2 regions of the Glycocaulis alkaliphilus genome follow, and region 1 is predicted to be linked to the other one. Evidence: predicted binding sites of a transcription regulator. Region 1 holds the regulator's gene; the other holds the start of a gene.
The links. Region 1 encodes LexA, which represses DNA repair genes until DNA is damaged. Its sites were predicted from a motif close to ATGTTCCNCTTGTGTTCC; they were not measured.
Positions count from the first base shown of each region.

Region 2: a site for LexA is predicted at 2,098-2,115, ahead of X907_RS06605 (VOC family protein). Genes of this name have one in related genera too.

Region 1 covers NZ_CP018911.1:1,815,973-1,820,756, reverse strand. The annotation lists gene X907_RS08670 (ComEC/Rec2 family competence protein) at 1-1,863, shown strand, start outside; gene lexA (transcriptional repressor LexA) at 1,891-2,562, opposite strand; gene trpC (indole-3-glycerol phosphate synthase TrpC) at 2,660-3,454, opposite strand; gene trpD (anthranilate phosphoribosyltransferase) at 3,467-4,483, opposite strand; gene X907_RS08650 (anthranilate synthase component II) at 4,480-4,784, opposite strand, start outside.
Region 2 covers NZ_CP018911.1:1,381,392-1,386,175, reverse strand. The annotation lists gene hflK (FtsH protease activity modulator HflK) at 1-455, opposite strand, end outside; gene X907_RS06615 (dihydrofolate reductase) at 562-1,074, opposite strand; gene X907_RS06610 (thymidylate synthase) at 1,084-1,923, opposite strand; gene X907_RS06605 (VOC family protein) at 2,120-2,500, shown strand; gene X907_RS06600 (DUF2459 domain-containing protein) at 2,497-3,168, opposite strand; RNA gene ssrA (transfer-messenger RNA) at 3,169-3,532, shown strand; gene X907_RS06590 (hypothetical protein) at 3,555-4,157, opposite strand; gene X907_RS06585 (cytochrome P450) at 4,259-4,784, opposite strand, start outside.

The sequences.
Region 1 (4,784 bases):
ATCGTGCTGAGCGCCTGTGCGCTGGCCGGGCATGCCCATGTTCAGGGCAGGACGCTCTCGCTTGCGCCGCCCGTGATCGAGGTCAGTGACCGAGCCCGCACGGTTACAGGCTGGGTGGAGCGCATCGAACGCAGAGGCCGGTCGGGGCGCGTGCTGCTGCGCGTACAGACGCTGGAGCGCGCCGATGTGGCGCCGTTCCGGGTGCGCTTGCGGATCAACACCGAAACCCTGACCCCCGGCGACGGCATACGTATCAATGCTGTCCTGTCCCATCCGCGTGGGCCTGCGGCGGCGGGTGGCTATGACGGTGCGCGGGCGGCCTGGTATCAGCGGGTGGCGCTTGCCGGCTTTTCCATCTCACAGCCTCAGCCGGAAGAGATTGCCGGCGATGAGAGCGAGCGGGCATTTCTGGGATGGCGCTGGCGGCTGGCGCAGCGCATTTCCGATGCTGCCGGGCCGAACTCCGGACCGGTCATTGCCGCGCTGCTGACCGGGGAGCGCTCAGGCGTTACCGAGGCCCATGCGGAGGCGCTCAGGCTATCCGGGCTTGGCCATTTGCTGGCCATATCGGGGATGCATATGGCATTGCTGGCGGGCGGTATCTATTTCGCGGCGCGCTGGCTCATCGCCTCGATTGAGCCCTTCGCCCGCGCGCATGACCCGCGAAAGCCTGCCGCGCTGATCGCACTGCTCGCCGCCCTTGGCTATCTGCTGCTGTCTGGCGGGGCGATCTCCACCCAGCGTGCCTTCGTCATGGCTGCGGTCATGTTCACGGCGATATTGATAGGGCGAAGAGCGGTGTCGTTTCAGTCGCTTGCTCTGGCCGCACTCATCATCATCGCATTCAGCCCGCAAAGCGTGATCGAGCCGGGTTTCCAGATGAGCTTCGCCGCCACCGCCGCGCTGATCGCCGTCTATGAAGCCTGGCAGAGATGGCGGATGACACGCGATATGGCCGACTATGGCTGGTTTGCGCGGGTACAGGCCGCGTTTACAGGCCTTGCCGTTACCAGCCTGGTGGCGGGCAGCGCGACCGGGCTTTTTGCCGCCTTCCACTTCCAGCGCATGGCAGCCTACGGGTTTGGCGCAAACCTTCTGGCCATGCCGGTCTTCAGCTTCTGGGTCATGCCGGCGGGTGTCGTGGGGCTATTGCTGGCTCCCTTCGGGCTGGAAGGGCTGCCGCTCCTGGTGAGCGCGGCGGGCATGGACATCGTTCTTGCCATCGCCACGTGGACATCCTCGCTGCCCGGCGCGGCCATGCCGGCGCTGGCACCGGGCGGGATCGTGCTTGGCCTTTATGCGACCGGGTTTGCCCTGGCGACGCTGGGGCGCGGGCTGGTGCGAGTGGCGGGTGTCCCTTTTGCTGCCGGGGCGCTTGGCCTGTGGGCACTGCAATCGCCGCCCGACATGATGATCACCTCGTCGGGCGTACTCGTTTCGCGCAGCCTTTCAGCTGAGTCCGGTGAACCTGGAGACTGGCAGGTCAGCGACCGCCGCCGGGGCCGGTTCGAGACAGGCGTTCTCCTGCAGCGCGCAGGAACAGGGCTAAGCGCCGCGCCGCGCGGGGATTACGCGTGCGATCCGCTGGGCTGCCTTGTCGTCACGGCCGAGGGGCTGCGCGTAGCGGTCAGCGAGCATCCCGCCTCGCTGGAGGAAGACTGCGTACGCGCAGACCTGGTGGTCGCGCGCGGCACGGTAAGCGCCTGGCAGAAGCGCCGCTGCGCGGTGCCTGTTCTCGATGATGCGGCGCGGGCAGAGCTGGGCAGTGCCGAGTTCTGGGTCAGAGATGGCCGCATAATCCGCCTGCGCGGCGCCAATGATGGCAGTGCGGCCCGTGTCTGGGGGCGGGAGCGGGGCAGCTGACTGTCCGCCGCCGCCCGGACTCCCGGATCAGTGATAGCGGCGGATCAGCCCCACCAGACGACCCTGAACCTGCACCCGGTCGGGCCCGAAAATACGGGTCTCATAGGCCGGGTTGGCCGCTTCAAGAGCAATCGACCCGCCCTTGCGGCGGATGCGCTTGAGCGTGGCTTCCTCATTATCCACCAGCGCAACGACAATCTCGCCATTATTGGCCGTGTCTCCGCGCCGGATAATGACGTAATCGCCATCCAGAATACCGGCCTCGATCATGGAATCGCCCTCGACCTCGAGCGCGAAATGTTCACCCGACGAGACCATTTGGGACGGCACGCCGAAACGCTCGGTTTCGTGCTGGATGGCTTCGATGGGCACACCAGCCGCGATCTTGCCCAGAAGCGGCACATCCACCGAATCCGTCTCGACTTCACGGCGGGCAAAATTGCCGCTGACGACATTATCTGCGGCGCTTGCGCGCGGTGCGGAGGCATCCGGGAGCTTGAGCACTTCGAGCGCCCGGGCCCGGTGGGCCAGACGCCGAATGAAGCCACGCTCCTCCAGCGCGCTGACGAGGCGGTGAACACCGGACTTTGAAGCCAGCTGAAGCGCTTCCTTCATCTCGTCAAAGGACGGGGAAACGCCGTCTTCAGAGAGGCGCTTGTGAATGAAGAGCAGAAGCTCGTGTTGTTTGCGGGTCAGCATGAGGGGTCTGATCTCCAGGCGCAGCGGGAACAAAGCCAGAAAGGCCATGTTTTGTTCTATGCCTGTTCCGGCGGCTGGTCAAGCGGAATACGGGGTCTCACGCGAACTTCATCAGGTCTTTCACCGCTGACGTTACATCATTCTGGCGCATGAGGCTTTCGCCGACCAGAAGCGCTTTGGCGCCGGACTTACGCACCCGCTCAGCGTCATCGAAGGAGAAAATGCCGCTCTCGGCGACGAGAAAGCGGTCCTCGGGGACATGCGCGCTGAGCGCCTCGAACGTATCGAGCGTCACATCGAAGGTGCGCAGATTGCGGTTATTGATACCAATGAGCGGCGAGGGCAGGGCGAGGGCCCGGTCCAGCTCCGCCCGGTCATGCACCTCGATAAGGGCATCCATGTCCCAGCGTGCAGCCTCGGCCACCAGATCGGCGGCCAGCGTGTCGTCCACGGCTGCCATGATGACCAGAATGCAGTCTGCGCCCAGAGCGCGGGCCTCTACGACCTGCCAGGGGTCATAGAGGAAGTCCTTGCGCAATACGGGCAGGGAGACGGCGGCGCGCGCCTCGACAAGATGGCTGTCGGCTCCTTCAAAGCTTTCCGTGTCAGTGAGGATGGAGAGGCAGGCTGCGCCCCCGTCCTCATAGGCGCGGGCGAGCGCGGGAGGGTCAAAGTCGGCGCGGATCAGGCCTTTGGAGGGGCTTGCCTTCTTGATCTCCGCAATCAGCGCCAGTCCGTCGGCGGCTTGCCGGGTTTGCAGCTGCCTGAAAAAACCGCGCACAGGTGAGGCAGCGCGCGCCTTTGCGCAGATGTCGGCATAGCTGAGAGCTGCCTTGCGGCGCGCGGTCTCCGCGCGCTTGTAGATGCCAATACGCTCCAGCGTGTCGCTCATCGCGGGCGCTCCTCAGGTGTTTGTAATATGTACAAGCTTATTGAGCGTTCCGGCGGCCCGCCCGTCATCAATGGCGGCTGCTGCCAGCGCCACGCCGTCTTTCAGGCCATCAGCCTTGCCCGCAAGCACCAGTGCCGCGCTGGCATTGAACAGGACAATGTCGCGGTATGCGCCACGCTCGCCGTCCAGCAGGCGGTGCAGCGCGGCGGCATTCTCGGCCGGTTCCCCGCCCTTGAGATCATCAAGGCTCGCGCGGGGCAATCCGGCATCTTCAGGCGTGACGGTGAACTCGCGCACGCTGCCATCGGCCTCCAGGCTGGCGATATGGGTGGCGCCGGTTGTGGTGATCTCATCCAGACCGTCTTCGCCGTGGACGATCCACGCACGCTCGGCGCCCAGATCGCGCAAGGCCTCGGCCATGGGCACAAGCCAGCGCTGGTCGAACACACCCAGAAGCTGGCGGCGTGTGCCCGCAGGGTTTGATAGCGGACCCAGCAGGTTGAACACGGTGCGCACCCCCAGCGTCTTGCGGGCAGGGGCCACGTGGCGCACGGCGCCGTGATGGGCCTGGGCGAACAGGAAGGCGACACCGGCCTCGTCCAGCGCCCGTTCGATCTGTTCAGGCGTTGCCATCAGGTTCACACCCGATGAATCGAGCACTTCGGCAGAGCCGGATTTCGACGAGGCAGCCTTGTTGCCGTGCTTGGCAACCACGGCGCCCGCAGCAGCAGCCACCAGCGCGGCGGCGGTGGAGATGTTCCATGTGCCCCGGGCGTCGCCGCCGGTTCCGCATGTATCAATGGCATTGGCGGGAGCTTTCACCGTGTTCATCCGCGCGCGCATGGCGCGCGCTCCGGTGGCCAGCACGCCCGGATCCTCGCCAATCGCGGCCAGTCCAATAAGAAAGCCGCCAATCTCGGCCAGATCCGCTTCGCCATCCATCAGCGCATCAAAAGCCGCCTCCAGCGCCTCTGGCGCAGGCAGTTTCCCGCCTGCAAGGGCGGAGATGGCCGGGCGCATCTGGCTCATGCGGCGGCCTTGCCGGACTGGCGGGGGATTTCAGCCAGAAAATTCTTCAAAAGGGCATGGCCGTGCTCGGAGGCAATCGATTCGGGGTGGAACTGGACGCCATGTACAGGGCGGGAACGGTGCCGGAGGCCCATGATCTCGCCATCGGCGGTGCGGGCGTTGACGACCAGCTCGCTGCCCTCGGGCAGGTCGACGGCGAGCGAGTGGTAGCGCGTCGCCTCAAACGGTGAGGGCAGGCCGGCAAACACGCCCGTAGCGTCATGCGTGATCGGGCTGGTCTTGCCGTGCATGATCTCGCGTG
Region 2 (4,784 bases), 430 kb from region 1:
GTGGCACCGACGGCGACCTCGTTGGTCGTCGTCACTTCCGGCAGCATCACCGTCTCGAACGGCACCGGCAGCTTGAACTGCAGGCCCGCGCCCGTGGTGCGCACATATTCGCCAAAGCGCAGGACCACACCCGCCTGCTGCGGGCCGACCACGTACCAGGCAGACCCCGGCCAGGCGAGCCAGACAAAGAAGATGCCCGCCGCGATCAGGCCAAGGCCCGGACCGCCGGAGCCCTTGCCGCCACCGCCGCCGAACATGCGCCGGATACGTGCCTGCAACTGGGCAATGAACTGTTCCAGATCCGGCTCGCCGCCGCCCTGCCCGTTGCCAGAGCCACGCCGTCCGCCGCCGGGGCCTTGCCCCCACGGATTCTGGTTATTGTTATTGCCGCGCCGTCCGCCGCCGCCAGAGCCCCAAGGCCCCCCGCCGCCGCCTGCATTGTCGTTCCAGGGCATATACGTCCTCGTAACGGAATGAAAATTGATCGGTGTTGCGACGATATGTGGACGGATCGGCCCGCCGGTTCAAGTCAAACCGGCACCGGACGCAGTGCGCGATGCGTCACACCCGCTCCAGAACCCGCGCCACAAACCCCGCATCATCGCCCGGTGCCGGGTTGAAACGTTCGGCGCTGACCTCACGCCATTCGAGCGGGTTAAGCATCGGAAAATGCGCATCACCCTCCGGCTCGAGATCGACTTCGGTCAGATGGATGCGGCTGACAGCGGGCAGCAGGGCTGCATAAAGCGCCGCGCCGCCAATCAGGCATACTTCGCTGGCACCATCCTTCACCGCAACCTTGCGCGCAGCCTCCACCGCATCGTCCGCATCGGAGAAAACTTGCGCGCCTTCCAGTGCCGTGACGCTGCGTGAGACAACGAAATTGGCGCGGCCGGGCAAAGGCTTGCGCGGCAGGCTGTCCCACGTCTTGCGGCCCATGATGACCGGCTTGCCGAGCGTGGTGGCCTTGAAGTTCTTCAGGTCAGAGGGGATGCGCCATGGCAGGTCATTGTCCCGCCCGATCACGCCATTCTTCGCGACGGCGACGACGATTGAGAGGGGGATACCACTCACACCGCCGCCCTAAACCGCCACCGGCGCGGATATGCCCGGATGCGGGTCATAGCCGATGATCTCAATGTCTTCGTACTCGAAGGCGAAGAGGTCGGTGATGTTCGGATTGAGCTTCAGCGTGGGCAGCGGCCGCATATCGCGGGCCAGCTGGCGCTCCACCTGCTCGACATGGTTTGAATAAATGTGTGCGTCCCCGAATGTGTGGACGAACTCGCCGGGTTTCAGCCCCGTCGCCTGCGCCATCATGGCCAGCAGCAGCGCATAGCTCGCGATATTGAACGGTACGCCGAGGAACAAATCCGCGCTGCGCTGGTAAAGCTGCAGCGAGAGACGCCCGTTCGCGACGTGGAACTGGAACAGCGTATGACAAGGCGGCAGCGCCATGGAGGGCACATCGGCCGGGTTCCAAGCCGACAGCACGAGGCGGCGCGAAGCCGGATTGGCCTTTATCTGCGCCACAAGATCTGCCAGCTGGTCAATCTCGCGCCCGTCAGGGCCAGTCCAGCGCCGCCATTGCTTGCCATAGACGGGGCCCAGCTCGCCATTTTCGTCCGCCCACTCATCCCAGATGGTGACGCCGCGCTCCTGCAGCCATGTCACATTGGTCATCCCCTTGATGAACCAGAGAAGCTCGATGGCGATGGAGCGGAAATGCACCTTCTTGGTGGTCAGAAGCGGAAACCCGTCAGCCAGATCACAGCGTATCTGGCGGCCAAACACCGTGCGCGTGCCTACCCCTGTGCGGTCATCTGACGGCGTGCCGTTGGCCATCACATCGCGCAGCAGATCGAGATACGCCGCCTCGATGCCGGGGGGCGTGGGGGCGGGATGATGTTCGGCAAGGGCCATGGGCGATTCTCTAAGCCGCGAGGGTATGGGGGCACCCTGCCCCATCGGGGTGATTCGGCCTACCCATGCGGGCCACCAAACCGCAGGCACAAGCCAGTTATGAACAGGATTTAAGTCTCCGGACATCAAATCGCCCTTGCCCGCACCGCGCGCTGGTGGCAGTTTGCGTGGGCTGGAACAAAAAGGGAATATTTCAATGATCGGATATGTAACTGTCGGCACGAACGACCTGGAAAAAGCGTGTGCCTTCTACGATGCCATCGCGAAAGAGCTCGACACGCCGCGCATGATGGAGAGTGACGCTTTCGTGGCCTGGGGCAAGCCCGGCGGCGCGGCCGGCATCGCCGCCACCAAGCCGTTTGACGGCAATGCGGCCAGTGTCGGCAATGGCGTGATGGTCGCGCTGGAAGCGAAAGACAAGGAGCAGGTCCACCGGCTCTATGACATCGCGCTGGCCCATGGCGGCACGTGTGAAGGCAAGCCCGGCCCGCGCGGCGACAATTTCTACGCCGGCTATTTCCGCGATCCCGACGGCAACAAGCTGAATGCCTTCCTGATGACCGGCATTCCCGGCTAGCGGGTTTCCTTCCCGGGGGGCGGGCAGCGTGATGGCGCTGTCCGCTCCAGCCGGTTTAGCAGGCTTGCGGGCAGCAAATGCGCGCCCGTCCAGCCGACATCAAGGCCCGCCTCGCGCAGGCGGGCCGCCGTCCATACATTGCAGCTCTGGAAAGCGTGGTAGGTGGAGCGGCCAGCCAGAAACGCGCTGCCGCGCGCATCCAGCCCGTCAGCGACTAAGCGCGGAGCGCCCGCCTCATCCAGCACCAGCTCGGCCTCCAGACCCTCAACGATGATGGCGAGCGCCTCACCGGACAGCGCGACATCGCGATATTCGCTCAAATAGGCCTCGCGCGGATCACGGCCCAGCGCCGCGACATGCACGACAGAGCGCGTTGGCCATGCGATGGCGGCGATGCTGTTGAGCGGGTTTACGCCATCCACATAGGCTCCCGCATCGCCCCAGCCGATTGAGAACCAGCGCGCATCGGGAAACGCCGCGCGCAACGGCCCGTCACCGGGAAACGCGCTTGCAGGCAGGTAGAAATTCGTATGCCAGCCATTGGAACTGACGGCGATCAGCTCGCAGTCATCCGCGCTGGCGACCGCCACCGGCGCAGGCCGGGTGCAGGCAGCAAGCGCAAGCGTGAAGCCCGTCAGCAGACATATCAGGGGGTAAAGCCGTGCCATACCCTTTCATAACACGGCCAGACGCCTTATATTCAATCTCGTCCGCTTCGGCGGTCTATGGTGATAAACGTGCGTGTAATAACCAGACCGGACCCGGGTGCGATTCCCGGCGGCTCCACCAATCTCTTTTCCGCTGCGTTGGGCGGTGAGCATGGGGCCGATCAGGATCGACGGATGGGTAAAGACGTTGCTTTCACCCGCATGGGCTCCGTTATCAGCCCATTGTTAAAGTTGCCAACGACAACTTTGCTGAAGAAGTGCGTCTCGCTGCGTAAGCGGCGCGATCATTTCGCATCTTAAGTCCTCGGCTCTAGCAAGCCGCAGGCGGGGTTCGGGGGGCGCCTGGCAACAGAAGCCCCCTACTTCCTCAGATTTTCGCGACCTGGCTATCGTCTGCGCGACCGTTCGCGGATCACGACCGGCAATAGCTGCGCCAGCGCTGTGTAGAGGCCTGCGCCAAAGGCCCAGCTGAGCGGCACGAACAATATACCCAGCACGTCGCGCGCTTCGGAGTGATTCCCGCCGACGCCCAGAACATAGGCGCCATTGGCCAATTGATAGACGCCGGCAGCATCAGGCGAGATCAGCCGGGCAATGCCCGCGATGATGGCAAAGGCAGCAGCGGCGTAAAGCAGGCCCAGCACGCTGACGGCAGCGGCGGTGCCCGGCCCTGACATGGCCCCGTAGCGCAATGCCTCTACCACCCGGCGCGGGTTGAGGGTGCGCGCGGCATGACGTGCGGCCTGACCGGCGATTTCAGACGGCAGGTAGTGGCCGGGCGGGCCGACGAGATCGAGCGCGCGGGCCACCGTGTCCGCGCTCGCATTGCGGCCGCCATTCAGGGCTTCAATCACCCGCACTTCCACTTCACGCCGGTAATGCCGGGCCACGCGGCGCGGGAGGCGGCCCAGAAGGATGTCGGCCTCATGCATGTATTCAGCGGCGAGGGCGCGGGCCGGTTCATGTTCAAGCTCGGTCAGCCGTTCCAATACCCCACCCCCTGATTTGCCAGCTGTCAGCAAGGTTAACGCCATTACGGGCGCTGCGAAAGCGGCGCGCCCTGATTTTCATGACAGCTGGGCCACGCGTATCAGGCCGGTTTGACAATCAGATGAAGCCCGCCAGCGGGACGCAAGGTAACCTGCATGGCCAGCTCAACAGGGCGGGCATCGGCGGGCGGTGAAAACGCCAGCTCACGTACCAGCGTGGCCAGCATGATGGTTGCCTCCATCATCGCAAAGCCCATGCCGATGCAGGCGCGCGGCCCGCCACCAAAGGCCAGGAATTGATAGCGGTCGGTGGGCCTGCGGTCGCGCAGCCAGCGGTCCGGATCAAAGCTGTCGGGATTGTCCCAGAGCGTCGTGTGCCGGTGCAGGCAGTAGAAGGCGAGCAGCGCCACATCGCCCTTGCGCACCGGGCGACCACATATCTCGGTCGCCCGTACGGCCCGGCGGGCCACCATGGGCGCAGGCGGATAAAGGCGCATCGCCTCCTCCAGCACCTGACGGGTGAAATAAAGCTGGCTCACATGCTCGGCGGTCGCGGGCCCGTCGCCGAGCACGGCCTTTGCCTCTTCGCGCAGGCGCGCCTGCGCTTGCGGCTGGTTGGCCAGCAGA